2 regions of the Neobacillus sp. MER 74 genome follow, and region 1 is predicted to be linked to the other one. Evidence: riboswitches for the same ligand, from Rfam matches in the RefSeq annotation. Region 1 holds a riboswitch; the other holds the start of a gene.

Evidence for each region. A riboswitch is a leader RNA that binds a small molecule or an ion and turns the genes downstream of it on or off. The one in region 1 is predicted to bind S-adenosylmethionine.
Region 2: linked by a shared signal. The riboswitch ahead of M3610_RS07765 (methionine ABC transporter ATP-binding protein) and the one ahead of M3610_RS10725 (homoserine dehydrogenase) in region 1 are both predicted to bind S-adenosylmethionine.

The regions. Positions count from the first base shown of each region.
Region 1 is NZ_JAMAUV010000005.1:25,418-33,612, reverse strand. It holds gene M3610_RS10750 (argininosuccinate synthase) at 1-122, shown strand, start outside; gene argH (argininosuccinate lyase) at 183-1,559, shown strand; gene M3610_RS10740 (carbon-nitrogen hydrolase family protein) at 1,679-2,539, shown strand; gene M3610_RS10735 (GNAT family N-acetyltransferase) at 2,560-3,222, shown strand; gene M3610_RS10730 (GNAT family N-acetyltransferase) at 3,238-3,909, shown strand; SAM riboswitch class I at 4,003-4,111, shown strand; gene M3610_RS10725 (homoserine dehydrogenase) at 4,190-5,428, shown strand; gene M3610_RS10720 (glycosyltransferase) at 5,656-7,503, shown strand; gene M3610_RS10715 (glycosyltransferase family 2 protein) at 7,534-8,195, shown strand, end outside.
Region 2 is NZ_JAMAUV010000003.1:207,495-215,689, forward strand. It holds gene sufB (Fe-S cluster assembly protein SufB) at 1-64, opposite strand, end outside; gene sufU (Fe-S cluster assembly sulfur transfer protein SufU) at 158-595, opposite strand; gene M3610_RS07740 (cysteine desulfurase) at 585-1,814, opposite strand; gene sufD (Fe-S cluster assembly protein SufD) at 1,814-3,124, opposite strand; gene sufC (Fe-S cluster assembly ATPase SufC) at 3,146-3,931, opposite strand; gene M3610_RS07755 (MetQ/NlpA family ABC transporter substrate-binding protein) at 4,313-5,158, opposite strand; gene M3610_RS07760 (methionine ABC transporter permease) at 5,172-5,801, opposite strand; gene M3610_RS07765 (methionine ABC transporter ATP-binding protein) at 5,836-6,861, opposite strand; SAM riboswitch class I at 7,031-7,140, opposite strand; gene M3610_RS07770 (O-acetylhomoserine aminocarboxypropyltransferase/cysteine synthase family protein) at 7,261-8,195, opposite strand, start outside.

The DNA.
Region 1 (8,195 bases):
TTGCAACATATTCTAAAGGCGATGCGTTTGATCATAATGCAGCCGTAGGATTCATTAAGATTTGGGGCTTACCGACGAAAGTCTATTCAGAAGTGAATAAAAAGGAATCTATTTTAAAATAATTCGGATTGCCCTCGAGTCCTTTTCGAGGGCTCTGTTATTAGGGTAGGGAGGAACATTACATGTCGAAGTTATGGGGCGGCCGTTTTACAAAAGAAACCAATAAGCTAGTAGAGGAATTTACAGCCTCAATATCTTTTGATCAAAAGCTAGCTAAGGAGGATATCGCAGGAAGTCTCGCTCATGTGCAAATGCTGGGAGAGTGCGGTATCATTCCCGTAGAGGATGCCGAGAAAATTAAGGATGGTCTTCTCTCGATAAAAAACCTGGTAGATAATCATGAGGTTGAGTTTTTAGTAGAAGACGAAGATATCCATATGAATATTGAAAAACTATTAATTGAAAAAATTGGTCCGGTCGGTGGGAAGCTTCATACAGGGCGCAGCCGTAATGATCAGGTGGCTACCGACATGCATCTGTACTTAAGAACAAAAACGACGGAACTTATTAAGTTAGTTGAAGATGTTCAACAGGCATTAATTAAGCAAGCGAAAGAGAATGTCCAAACCTTAATACCTGGATATACACACCTGCAGAGAGCTCAGCCTGTCTCCTTCGCTCATCATTTAATGGCGTATTTTTGGATGTTTGAACGTGATAAAGAGCGATTGATTGATAGTTTGAAGCGCATCAATTGGCTCCCGCTTGGTTCAGGGGCATTGGCAGGAACAACCTTTCCGATAAACCGTGAACGTGTCGCTGAGTTATTGGGGTTTGAAACGGTTTATCCAAACAGTATGGATGCTGTTAGTGATCGTGATTTTATTCTTGAATTTTTATCCATCGGTTCGATTATTATGACTCATATTTCCAGATTATCAGAAGAACTTGTCATTTGGTCAAGTCAGGAGTTTCAGTTTGTTGAACTGGACGATTCGTTCTGCACAGGATCAAGTATTATGCCGCAAAAGAAAAATCCAGATGTACCTGAGCTTCTCCGCGGTAAAACAGGCCGTACCTATGGCAATTTAATCGGCTTGCTGACCGTTCTTAAAGGCTTACCTCTAGCTTATAACAAGGATTTACAAGAGGATAAGGAAGGTATGTTTGATACCGTTGAAACGCTGGAAGGTTCATTAATGTTATTAGCACCGATGATTGAAACCATGACTGTTAATAAAGATATCATGCGTAAGGCGATCAACAATGATTTTTCTAATGCTACAGATATTGCTGATTATTTGGTAAGAAAAGGTCTGCCTTTCCGTGATGCTCATGAAGTAATTGGAAAAATTGTTTTATATGCGATTCAGAATAATAAATTTTTGCTCGATTTGAGCTTTGAAGAATATCAAGGCTTCAGTTCTTTATTTGAGGAAGATATTTATGTGGTATTGGCTCCAGAGCATGTGGTTAGTGTAAGAAATAGCTTTGGTGGAACATCACCAGAGCAAGTCGAGAAACAAATCAAGCTTGCAGAGGGAAAACTGCAGCGATAAAGATGAAATTCTAGAAGCCTGCCATTTGGCAGGCTTTTAGTTTGAATAAATTGTAATAATAACGAAAATATTAGATAATCTCCTTATGAGAAATTTTTACAATTGAGTGGAGGAAAATAATGAAAATTCGTGTATCTGTCGTGCAATACCAGTTACATACGATTCAATCCTTTGAAGAGTTTGCGTCACAATGTGAACACTACATAAAAACTGCAGAAGAATTTGGGGCAGAGTTTGTCCTTTTTCCAGAGTTCTTTACTACCCAGCTATTATCGATTGGGAATGGACAAGGGCAAAGTCTAAGCATCAACGATCTCCCGAGATTTACTGAACAATATAGAGAACTATTTTCTAATTTTGCAAAAAATACAAACATGCATATTATTGCGGGAACGCATGTGATTGAAAAGGATGGCAAGCTGTATAATACCGCTCATTTATTTTATCCAGATGGCAGGGTTGGCGAGCAGGCCAAACTTCATATTACACCGACCGAAGTCAATGAATGGAATATGGCACCAGGGGATTCCTTTCAGATTTTTGAAACAGAAAAAGGGAAAATCGCCCTGCTTACTTGTTATGATATTGAATTCCCAGAGATCGTGCGGATGGCAAAGGCTAAGGGTGCTGATGTCATTTTCTGTCCATCGTGTACAGATGATCGTCATGGGTTTCATCGTGTTCGCTATACCAGCCATGCACGGGCAATTGAGAATCAAGTATATGTGGTTTTAACAGGAACAGTGGGTTCACTGCCGACGGTTGACTTTATGCGTGCTAATTTTGGTCAAGCTGTCATTATTACTCCAAATGATATTCCATTTCCTCCTAAGGGCATATTGGTTGAAGGTGAAATTAATAATGACATGATTGTAACGGGTGATCTGGATTTAAATTTGTTATATGAAGTAAGTGAACGAGGATCTGTTACAACCTGGCGTGATCGCAGAACTGATTTATACACAGACTGGGAAAAGTAAACAGAAGGGGTGGGTTTAGTATGTATCGAAGTGAATTTTACGTTTTTGACCAAGAGCGGCCTGTTCCGGTTATCATTCGCAATTATACCAAACAGGATTTTGCCGATCTTATCAAGATTCAATCCGAGTGCTTCCCACCTCCTTTTCCATCAGAATTATGGTGGAATAAAGAGCAACTAACCAATCATGTGGACCTGTTTCCAGAAGGTGCATTATGTATTGAGGTTGATGGTGAATTAGCCGGTTCGTTAACCGCCTTAATTATCGATTTTGATCCCAGCGATAAAAACCATACGTGGGAAGAAATCACTGACCATGGATACATCCGAAACCATAATCCAAGGGGGAATACCTTGTACATCGTTGATATCAGTGTCCGACCCAGGTACCGTAAACTAGGGCTAGGAAAATTGATGATGCATGCTATGTACCATGTTGTTATTGAGAGAGGTTTAGAGCGCTTACTAGGCGGGGGTAGAATGCCAGGTTTTTATAGAGTAGCTGATAACATGACACCGGAGCAATATTTAGCATCAATTATAACGGGAGAATTAAAGGATCCTGTCATTACATTTTTGCTGCGCTGCGGCCGTGTCCCGGTAGGAATTATTGAAAACTATCTAGAGGATGAGGAATCCTGTAACAATGCTGTATTAATGGAATGGAAAAATCCTTTTAAATAATTGGGGGGGATATTTATGGATTATATTAGAATCACAAGTATAGATGATCCGAATTTTAGAAAACTGCATAACTTAATGGGAGAAATTTTCCCGCCAGAAGAAGTCCTGGCATATGAGCTATGGAAAGAGCCATTAGAAGATCCGAGTATTCGGGTATTCGTGGCAGTCGATGGCGATAAAGTCTTAGGTGCAACTGAATACCGTTATTATCCTGATTGGAATATTGCCATGACAGATTTTACGATTATAGGTAAACCTGGCCTAAGCCTTGGTCGATTTTTAGCTCAAAACCGGTTAAAGGATTTACAACAATTAGCAAATAAAAATGGAAAAGAGCTTCACGGAATGTTTGCAGAAATATACGATCCTTACAGAGTTGAACATCACGAATTTGGCGGCGTAAAGGTTATGGACCCTTATGTGCGACGTGAAGTGCTTTCCCATTTGGGTTACAAGCGGTTAGATTTCTCATATGTTCATCCATCCTGGGAAAATAATGGGGAAGCCGTAACTGGGCTAGATTTATGTTTCATGCCATTAGACGATGAGCTTAAATCTCTCCCAACTAATCTTGTAAAGGATTTCCTAACAACCTATTACTCCATACTTTCAAACAAACCGAAGGAATGGTTAGAAATGATAGACCGTCTAGGAGACAAGGGAGAAGTAACCCTGTTACCTTTGTAAAAAAAAGAAATTTCAAATAATATTGACATCTACAAAGGATTCAACTAGAATTCTCTTTATAACTTGGAAATTTAATCAAACAATTACATAAAACTCTTATCCAGAGCGGCGGAGGGACTAGGCCCGATGAAGCCCGGCAACCATCAAGGTAAATCTTGAAAAGGTGCTAATTCCTGCAGGTTATTTGCCTGACAGATAAGAGGAGGAAACTAACCCTCTTCTTATGAAGAGGGTTTTTTTCTATTTAGCCATGTCTATTATAAATGAAGGGTGGATCAATATGTCTGTGATAAAAGTAGCGATTCTAGGTTTCGGAACAGTCGGGGAAGGTGTTTATAGAACGATTCAATCCCATGCAGAAGAACTTGAGGGAGTATTAGGAAAAAGGGTCGAAGTCGCAGCTGTACTAATTAGAAATAAGCATAAAAAGAGAAATATTAATGAAGATGTATTAGTCACTGCAGATTTCAATGAAATTTTAAGTCTACCTCAACTTGATGTTATTGTCGAAGCAATCGTCAATAAAGAACCCACTTTTACATTTTTAAAACAAGCGATTCAAAAAGGATGTCACATAATTACAGCTAATAAAGAAATGTTTGCACACCACGGGAATGACCTGCTCGAGTTAGCAAAGCATCATAATGTTTCAGTAGGTTACGAAGCGACAGTTGCGGGTGGTATACCTGTTATTCAAACCTTAAGGCAGCTATTAAACGTAAACCGTGTTCATCACGTGCAAGGCATACTAAATGGAACATCGAATTTCATCTTAACGGAAATGCGTGAGAAGAAGCAGTCCTTTGCTGACGCTCTAAGTTTAGCACAAGCAAAGGGGTTTGCTGAAGCAGACCCAACCAATGATGTCGAAGGCTTTGATGCTTTTTATAAAACAATGATTCTAAGCAGAATTGCATTTGGTGAGGAACCAAATTGGGAGGATGTAGAACGAGAAGGGATTACTTCAATTACAAGTGAATTAATCGAGGCAGCTGAAAGACTTGGACTTAGGTTTAAACTTATTGCAAGTATAAGTAAGAAAGGTGATCAAATTAAGGCCGCTGTTAGACCAGTCCTTGTTGGAAAGTCTCATCCTTTTTATTCTATTGAAGGGGTAGAAAATGCCGTTAATGTTTACACGGATCTTGTTGGTAGTATTACATTACAAGGACCAGGTGCCGGCATGTTTCCAACAGCAAGTGCAGCAATCGAAGATTTAGTTTATGTCTGTCAAAATAAGCGGATAAATAAGTATTTCACAAAGACGCCAGCATTTCATTTAGGAGATAAAAAAGAGCATGCAGACGAATTATGGATAATTCAAGGTCTCACAAAGGATTTTAAAAACCCATTGATCACATGGATTACTCAAACTAATGAGGAGACAGCAATTATCCGGACAAATACGGAGTTAATTAAACAGTTAATGAGTGAACAGAACATAAAATGTTGCTTTCAAATTTTAGGGGAGTATGAAATAGAAAGCAATGATAAAGAAGTATCATTAGCCGCCATATAGTTTGAATGAAATCATAAGCAATTATTCCGTAAAAAGAGCGCATAAGCTCTTTTTTTTGTGAATTTCTATGCTCCTAATTGGAGGGAATCGACAAATAGCAAAAAAATATATACAAAGCAACCTATAAATGGGGATAAGTCTAGTCAAAATCATATGGTATACATATTGTGTAAAAGCAAAACCCAAATGGACTAGTTACTTATAAAAGTAAATTGAAGAGGTGCGTCATGTTATGGAATAGCCTAAATGGTCGTTTATTAACGAATCTGAAAAATACATTTACCTATGAGTTTTGGGTATTACCCGAAAATGTTCATCATATCGATAAGCAATCTCGGGAAAAGTCAGTGGATGGTACAGGAACGAATTATGTGATTGGGCCAGGACAAGGGATGACCGATAATGATGCGGGAGTTAGTGTTTCAATTGGACTAAATGGAATAACGATTTATGAACATACGAATGAGAATATATATGCGGTGTTAGTCCATGAAGCCAGTATTAATGATCTAATTCACATTGCGGTTGTCTATGATGAAAGAGAGCCGCAGCTATTTATTAATGGGAAGTTTGTAAAAAAAGGTGATAGAAGCCCTAAAGACTTTGTCTACCCATCTGGGATGATTGGCGGACTGCCAGGTCTGTTCTTTAATGGTGATATTAACGAAATCAGACTGTGGGATCATTGCAGGACAGAACAAAATCTTAATAATTTTATGAATAAAAAGCTTACAGGAAACGAAAAAGGGCTATATGGTGTTTGGCCAATTCCAACTGTAAATAAACAAGAACCACAGAAAGTAAATCCAAAAACCAAAAAGTCCTCAAATAACAAGGACACAAGCACCAAAGAGAAACTTACTAAAGAAATCCCAGTAAATAATAGCCAAGATATTGAAGTAAGTATAATTATTCCTTCCCTAAATAAATATCCACTAAATCTCCTGACTCTTTTCTCACTAGAATATCAAACGTTCAATCCTTCAAAAATGGAAGTTATTTTTATAGATGATGCTTCAACTGACCAAACGGAAGAAAAGCTAAAAGGCTATAAGCCTCCCTATCATTTCAAATATGTACGAAATGAAAAGAATCTAGGAAGAGCAAGCGTACGAAATTTGGGCATTCGTACAGCAAGAGGGAGCACTCTTATTTTTCTTGATGCAGAAATGATAACAGAACCTGATTTTGTTGAAAAACATCATAAGTTCCATCAATCAAAAAATAAGCATATTTTGTCAGGGGTAATGCATTCAAAAATCATCTATTCATGCATCTTTCCTGAATTTGCTCCAGAGAAAATTAGCACGATTGCAACTTTAACAAAAAAAGATAATTTGCTTAATTCTAGGTTTAATAAATATAAAGATTCAATTAAACAACCGTACCCGTTGTTGGAAAAAAGTGATATTGCAAGAAAAGCCTTCAAGGATATTGGGGTTGTAACATACCCATGGTTCCAAACGATAACCGACAATTTTGCTGCTGACTTAGAAGGGTTTTCCTTTCCATGGATGGCATTTCTTACAGGGAATGTTTCCATTCAAAAAGAGTTTATTACTCAGGCAGGATTGTTCGATGAAGACTTTGTCCTGTACGGTTACGAAGATTGGGAACTAGGATATCGTTTATATAAAATGGGGGCCACATATATTGTTGGAAATGATTTGATTACCTATCATCAAGAACACCCTGTAGGCAAAAGCAAATGGAAAGAGGCAATTAACAACCTTGGACTGTTTATTTCAAAGCATCATGATATCGATGTACTTGTACTCGGATTAGAGATTTCAGGTCTTGCTGATTTATTAACAATGAGTAAGCTATTAAAAGAATATAAATTACTCATTCAATCTTATCCAGGGAAATTTCAAAAATTCCAAGAAAAATTCATGCACATACTTGAAACAATTGTCCTTTTACTTCAAATCGATATCCGTCACATAAATATCTTAGGAGCTGCAGGCTTTGGCTCTGACGACATAAATGGGCTGAAAAAAGAAATTAATTCTATTAAAACCCTTAAAAAGTTTACTAATTTAACCACCGTTTTAGATAAGGTCATGAACTCATAAAATAATTCTCAGCGTTAAAGGAGTGAGAGTGTGGTTTCCATTATTACTTGTACAATAAGAGATGAGAATATCGATAATGTTTTTAAAAATTATAAACAGCAATCCTGGAAGAATAAAGAGTTGATCATTATCCTAAATAAGGATTCTATGAATATGGATAGATGGATTACTGAGGCTAGGAAATATCGCAATGTCCAGATTTATCAACTACACGAAAAGGCAACTTTAGGTGACTGCTTAAATTTTGGGATTATGAAATCAAATTATGATATTATTGCAAAATTTGATGACGATGACTATTATGGGCCTGATTACATTAAAAGTTCGATGGCTGCTTTTAAAAATAAAGATATTTCTATTATCGGAAAAAACTCCGTATTTATCTATTTTAAAAATAAAAAAGCGCTGATCCATGTAACAGGTAATGAGAATTCAATCACAGACACTGTTGCTGGAGCGACCTTAATGTTTAGAAAAGATGTCTGTCAACAAGTTCCATTTGAAAAAGTAAATCGAGCTGAGGATTTCTTTTTCATTGAACAATGTAAGGAGAAGGGATTTAAGGTCTTTTCAACTGACCGATTTCATTTTGCGGTTATCAGAAATGACGCTGATAAACATACGTGGAAGATATCCGATAATGAACTAATGGAATGGGGAGAAATAATCGCCTTTACAGATGATTTCCAAAC
Region 2 (8,195 bases), on a different contig from region 1:
TGGAAACGTCTTTATCGGCAAAACCATATTTATAATCACCGATTTCCGGCATTTTTTTCGCCATCGTCGTGTTCCTCCATTCTTAGAAAAGCGGAAACGCCTTTATTTCAGGCGCTGAGGCTGAATATTGCCCTCTCCCAACCGCGTTTTCTTCATTTTATTCTTTTTCCTCGTTTTTCAATCCCTTTTCCATGGCTTTCCACGCTAATGTCGCACATTTAATGCGGGCAGGGAATTTAGCTACCCCTTGAAGTGCCTCGATATCACCTAAATCGATATCTTCGTCATACTCTTTGCCTTGCATCATGTCAGAAAAGATTGTTGAAAGTTTTAACGCTTCTTCAATCGTTTTCCCTTTAATCGCCTGGGTCATCATTGAAGCGGATGACATGGAAATCGAACAGCCTTCGCCTTCTTGCTTTGCGTCAACCACGATCCCATCAACCACTTTAAGGGTCAATTGAATCCGGTCCCCACATGTGGGGTTATTCATATTAATCGTCAGACTGCCATCCTCTAAAACGCCACGATTACGTGGATTTTTATAATGGTCCATAATCACCCGACGGTAAAGATTATCTAAATTAGAAGACATCGCTGAAATACTCCTTTGTTTTAACAAGTCCTTCAACAAGTTTATCTATATCATCTTCTGTGTTGTATAGGTAAAAGCTTGCACGTGCTGTTGCGGAGGCTTTTAGCCATCTCATTAGCGGCTGGGCACAATGATGTCCAGCACGAACCGCAATTCCTTCTGCATCTAGCACAGTTGCCACATCATGTGGATGAACATCACTGATATTAAAGGTGACTAGTCCTGCCCGCTTCGCTGGGTCAAGAGGACCATAAATAGTCATACCTTCTACAGTTGCCATTTTTTCTAACGCATAGGCCGCAAGTCTATGTTCATGTTCGGCAATTTGGTCTAAGCCCACTTCATTTAAAAAGTCGATGGCAGCGCCAAGACCAACGGCCCCAGCAATGATTGGTGTACCGCCTTCGAACTTCCATGGCAGTTCTTTCCATGTTGATTCGTACAATTGCACGAAATCAATCATTTCGCCGCCGAACTCGATGGGTTCCATGTTTTCGAGCAGATGTTTTTTTCCATAAAGGACACCAATGCCGGTCGGACCGCACATTTTATGTCCAGAAAAAGCAAGAAAATCACAATCTAAATCTTGAACATCAATCTTCATATGCGGTGCACTTTGCGCCCCGTCGACAACCATAATTGCTCCGTTTTCATGAGCAATTTGCGCTATCTCTTTGACTGGATTAATGACGCCAAGGACATTGGATACTTGCATAACAGAAACGACTTTCGTGTTTGAAGTAATTGTTGCACGAACGTCATCAAGTGAAATGGTTCCATCTTCTTGTAATGGAATGTATTTCAACTGAGCACCGGTCCGTCTTGCCACTTGCTGCCACGGAATAATATTGCTGTGGTGCTCCATATACGTAATGACGATTTCATCGCCTGCTTTTAAATTCGCCGCCGCATAGCTTGCAGCTACGGTATTAAGAGAGGTTGTTGTTCCTCTTGTAAAAATCACTTCTTGAGTAGACTTGGCATTGATAAACTTACGAACCTTTTCCCTTGCCCCTTCGTAAGCATCCGTTGCTCTTGTTCCTAGTGTATGCACACCACGATGGACATTGGAATTGATTTCACGATAATATTTTTCAACCGCCTCGATTACTTGGATGGGTTTTTGAGATGTTGCCGAACTATCCAAGTATACTAATGGCTTCCCATTGACTTCTTGATCTAAGATAGGAAATTGTGCGCGAATATCCCTGATATTCATTAGCGTACTTTCCTTTCAATTACTTCAGTTAACTGTTTCTTTACTCCTTCAATCGGTAACTGGTTAACGACAGGGGCTAAGAATCCATGAATGACTAAGCGTTCTGCTTCTTCTTTACGAATTCCCCGGCTCATTAAGTAGTAAAGTTGAACAGGATCTACACGACCTACAGATGCTGCGTGGCCAGCTACGACATCATCTTCATCAATTAAAAGAATCGGATTAGCGTCGCCGCGTGCTTTTTCACTTAGCATTAGAACACGGGAAGTTTGCTCTGCATCTGATTTAGATGCACCATGCTCAATTTTACCAATTCCATTAAAAATCGATGTAGCACTATCCTTAGCAACACCATGATTCAAGATATTTCCGACGGTATGTTTTCCGAAGTGTACAACCTTTGTGGTAAAGTTCTGTGTTTGGTCACCACGTCCAACAACAACCGTTTTTGTGTCGCCTGACGAACCGTCGCCAAGAAGGTTCGTTGTATTTTCTGAAATGGTATTTCCTTCATTCATTAAACCAAGGGCCCATTCAATTTTAGAATCTCTGCCAGCAACGCCGCGGCGATTTACATATGTCGTAATACCTTTAGCCAAGGTATCAACAGCGCCGTAACGTACGCTTGCATTAACATTGGCAATGACTTCCGTCAAAATATTAACTAGTGCATTAGAAGTTTCCACGGTGGAAATGTAGTTTTCAACATATGTCACCGCACTATTATCCTCAGCCACAACGATTACATGGTTAAACAAATTCGCCTCGGCATCATCCTGCACAAACACCGCCTGTATCGGTTCAGAAACTTCTACATTTTTCGGAATGTATAAGAAAACTCCTCCGTTAACCAGTGCAGCATTTAGGGCAGTTAAGCGATGCTCATCGGCATTGATGGCCTGAGTAAGATAATACTTTTTCAGGACGTCACCATGTTCCTTCGCAGCGGTAAAGATATCAGTAAAAATAACACCCTGGCTTTTTAGCTCTTCAGATAAAGATAAAAAAGCTGGAGTTTGATTTCGTTGAATATATAAATTTTTATTTTCGGCTTCCATATCAATTAATGCTTTTACCTCTTCTGGTAATTCAGAAAGAGAAGTGATGGGAGCACTTGATACTGTATGTTGAGTGAACTGGGTGAAGTTCCATTTATCAATCTTTGTTTTATCAGGTCTTGGCATTGGAAGCTGCTCAAAATCAGCTAATGCTTTAAGACGGAGCTCCTCGAACCAAGCAGGCTCGCTCGTTTCTTTTGAAAAAGAGCGGACATTTTCCTGATCAAATGATAATTTGATTTCTGTTGTCATTGTAATCCTCCTAACCCTCTCTTACGCTTCTTGCCCAACTGTTTCATCTTCAATTCCAAGTTCTTGTTTGATCCAGTCATATCCTTCAGCTTCTAAGCGTTGTGCTAGTTCAGGTCCGCCGGATTTTACAACACGGCCCTGCATCATTACATGCACATGGTCTGGAGTGATATAGTTTAAAAGACGTTGATAGTGTGTAATCACTAAGCAGCCGAAATCTTCGCCGCGCATCTCATTGATTCCTTTTGATACTACCTTTAGGGCATCGATATCTAGTCCGGAGTCAATTTCATCTAGGATTGCAATTTTTGGTTCTAACATCATTAATTGCAAGATTTCGTTACGTTTTTTCTCACCGCCGGAGAAGCCTTCGTTTAAATAACGTTGTGCCATATCAAGGTCCATTTCAAGGAATTCCATTTGCTTATCCATTTTACGGATAAACTTCATTAATGAAATTTCATTTCCTTCACCAAGACGGCTATTTAGTGCTGAACGTAAAAAATCGGCATTTGTTACGCCGTTAATTTCACTTGGATATTGCATTGCTAGGAATAGCCCAGCCCGTGCGCGCTCATCTACTTCCATTTCAAGAACATTTTGTCCATCTAGAGTGATAGATCCGCTTGTTACTTCATATTTTGGATGGCCCATAATGGCAGAAGATAAAGTGGATTTACCTGTTCCATTTGGTCCCATGATTGCGTGGATTTCTCCACCCTTTATTTCAAGGTTTACACCTTTTAATATTTCTTTCCCATCAATTGCTACATGTAAATCTTTGATCGTTAACGTTGATCCAGCCATATCTATACCTCCAAAGAGAAAGTGTTGTATCATGTAATCGGGTCGTTTGATAACCCTATTCTCATTTTATTCTCATTCCAATCTTATAACAAATGAAATGTATTAGCAACTCTTAAACAGTAAAAACATAGCACCTATTTTCATTAAGCTAGTATCAAATGAGAATGAAAGGGTATTTTTAATGAAAATTCTGATTAATCCTAAATAAGGAAAATGCACTCGAGTAAAATCATACCTCATTTTATTACATTTTGCCAATGGAATTCGGGTCTAATGGTCTTCCTATTTTTACCCAATGAAACTGTTTAAATGTATACCGTTTTAGACATCGGCATAGAAAAAGTCAGTGTTTAATACACTGACTTTCTTCCTATTTATAAGTTACTCAGAAACCGGTACAACGGCACCTTTGTATTTTTCAAGAATGAAGTCTTGAATTTCTTTTGAATGTAGAACTTCCACTAATGTTTTGATACTGTCTTTATTTTCGTCACCGCTGCGGACAGCAATCACGTTTACATACGGTGATTCTTTGTCTTCAATGGCGATGGAATCTTCAACTGGGTTCAAGCCTGCATCAATCGCATAGTTAGAATTGATTAGGACCGCGTCCCCTTCGCCATTATTATAGATTTTTGGAAGTAATGCTGCTTCATAGTTGGTATCGAACTTTAGGTTTTTAGGATTTTCAACAACATCTTTTAATTCTGCTTTCGTTTTATCAATGCCTTCTTTTAATTTGATAACTCCCTCTTTTTCAAGTAAAGAAAGAAGACGGCCATGGTCAGCTACAGAGTTGCTCATGATTAAATGTGCACCTTTTGGAAGATCACTTAGCTTTTTATATTTCTTTGAATAAACACCGATTGGCTCAATATGGATACCGCCAGCATTAACAAAGCCATAACCATTTTCTTTATTTTGAGAATTTAAGTAAGGGATGTGTTGGAAATAGTTTGCATCAAGTTCTTTTGATGCCAATGCTTTGTTTGGTAATACATAATCTTGGAATGTTTTGATTTCTAAGTCAATGCCTTTTTCTTTTAAAAGCGGTTTTGCTTTTTCAAGGATTTCTGCATGGGGAACGTTAGATGCTCCAACCACTAATTTTGTAGTTTCTGCTTCTTTGCCACCAGTAGTTCCTTCTGACTTTTCCTCTGACTTGCCGCAAGCTGCGACAACAAATACGATAGACAATGCTAACAATAAACTTAATATTTTTTTCATTTTGACCTCTCCTTTATCTTTTATCTAATTTTGAAGTGATAAAATCACCGATAAACTGAATGATAAACACAATAATTAAAATAATGATGGTTGCGACTAAAGTTACATCGTTTTGATTTCGTTGAAAGCCTTGAAGATAGGCAAGATTTCCTAAACCACCTGCTCCAATGACTCCCGCCATTGCTGTATAACCAACAAGAGCAATCGCTGTTACGGTTATCCCAGAGACCAGCGCTGGCATCGATTCTGGTAACAGAACCTTCCAAATGATCGTACCAGTGGTGGCACCCATTGACTTTGCTGCTTCAATCACGCCTTTATCAATTTCCCTAAGGCCAATTTCCACCATCCTTGCATAAAATGGTGCAGCACCAATAATCAATGCTGGCAATGCGGCATTTTCACCAATCATGGTTCGGAAAAGTATCGTTGTAAACGGGATTAATAAGACAATTAAAATAATAAAAGGAATGGACCGGAATATATTCACCACGCCGCTAATGACCACATTAATGGGTTTATTACTCCAAAGACTTCCTTTTGAAGTAAGGAATAACAACAATCCAAGCAGGATACCAAGAATAAATGTAGCCACAACGGAAATCCCTGTCATATAAAGAGTTTGTCTCGTTGCTTCCCACATTGCCGGCCAATCAAAATCTTCGAAATACGGTTTACTATTCACTTGTAACCACCTCCACTCCTACTTGCTGTGAACGAATATAGTCGACTGCCTTATTGACTTCTGCTTCGTCCCCATCAATATGAATGAATAAGGTTCCATAGGACCCGCTTTGGGTTTGTGAAATCTTCCCTTGCAAGATATTAACGGTCACGTTATTATGTCGAATGACATTTGTAATGATCGGCTGTTCAACAGACTCCCCAATAAAAGTTAGTTGAACAATTTGACCGGAACGATAACGTTCAATTAAATGTTCAGCAGTTTCTTTCGTTTCTTCTGGTTCGGTTACCTGCTGGACAAATCGTTTCGTAATCGACTGCTGTGGATTTTTGAATACATCTAATACTTGTCCAAGTTCGACGACCCTTCCACTTTCCATGACGGCAACCCGGTGACAAATCTTGCGGATTACATGCATTTCATGGGTAATAAGAACAATAGTCAGACCGAGCCTTTTATTTATATCAACTAACAATTCCAAAATAGAATCGGTCGTTTGTGGGTCGAGGGCAGAAGTAGCTTCATCACAAAGAAGTACTTTCGGATTGTTGGCAAGCGCCCTTGCAATCCCAACACGTTGCTTTTGTCCGCCGCTTAACTGGGATGGATAAGCATTCTCTCTACCTTCCAGGCCGACTAATTTAATTAGTTCACTAACTCTTTTTTGGCGCTCAGGACTTTTGATGCCTGCAATTTCTAAGGGAAAAGCAATATTTTCACTAACGGTTCTTGACCACAATAAGTTAAAATGCTGAAAAATCATACTGATCTCTTGCCGGGCTTTTCGAAGTTCAGCCCCTTTGATTTTTGAAACCACGCGGCCAGCAACGGTTACGGTCCCACTGGTCGGCAGTTCCAAACCATTTAACATTCTAATCAATGTACTTTTACCAGCACCACTGTATCCAATTACCCCGAAAATTTCACCATCTTGAATTTCAAGGTTTACATCATCAACAGCTCTAAGCTGACCCTGTTTGGAGGGAAAAATTTTCTGAACACTTTTTATAGAAATCATTGTATCACCTGCTTTTTATCCAATTTACCTTAAAATTCTGAAAGATTTTTCTTGTAATATACCGTTTAATCTAATATAGGGTTTGACTTTTTTTACGAAAAGATTCTATGTTATCAAAATAAAAAGCCTTTCTGCGCAGGCAGAAAGGCATCATAAATAATAATCCTTTCTCCCATCTTCCAAAGCAAACGCTTTGTGTGAATTGGCACCATTTCAATAATAAATATTGACGGTTGCCGGGCTTCATCGGGCACATCCCTCCACCTCTCTTGATAAGAGTATCAATTCCTATATTTAATTCAAACGTGAATTTGTTTAAGTAACTATATTACAAAAGTATCGTATCACGGATAAAAAGGGGTGTCAATGAAAATAGTTTCTTATTCAAAAAAATAAGTTTTAGGCATTAACGTTTAATGAAGTTAAACCAGTTGCCGAAACAATAGCCGACTCTAGGTCTTCAATTAGATCTTCTACATTCTCGATCCCGATGGATAGGCGAATTAAATCCTCTGTTACACCTGCAGCGATCAGGCCTTGGGCATCTAATTGCTGGTGAGTGGTGCTGGCCGGATGAATAATTAAACTTTTTGCATCACCAACATTGGCCACATGTGCCCAAAGTGTGATGGAATCAATTAATTTAGCCCCTGCTTCTTTTCCGCCTTTAATTCCGAATACCACCATCGAACCGGCACCTTTTGGTAGATACTTTTTAGCTAGTTCATAATCAGGATGGGATGGATGACCAGGATAGGAAACCCATTCTACGGCAGGATGGTTAGTTAAGTAATCGACGACTTCTTTAGTATTTACGACATGCTCCTTCATCCGGACATGCAGAGTTTCAAGCCCAAGGACAAACTGGAAGGAATTTTGCGGACTTAATGCCGGCCCTAGATCACGAAGCAATTGGACACGTGCTTTGATAATATAAGCCACCGCGCCTAGGGCTTCTGCATAAACCAAATCATGGTAGCTTGCGTCTGGTGTTGTAAAGCCTGGGAATCTTGGAGAATTCCAATCGAATTTACCGCCATCAACAATAATTCCGCCCGTTGTCGTTCCGTTCCCTAATAACCACTTAGTAGCGGAATGAATGACAATATCTGCTCCATGTTCAATTGGGCGGCAAAGGTATGGAGTGGCAAAAGTATTGTCAACGATTAGTGGTACACCTGCTTCATGGGCAATTTCTGCTACTTTTTCAATATCAAGGATGCGCAGGCTTGGATTACCAATTGTTTCCGCAAAGACTGCTTTTGTTTTGGCAGTGATCGCTTGGCGGAAGTTTTCTGGATTTTCTGGATCTACAAATTTCACGTTAATTCCAT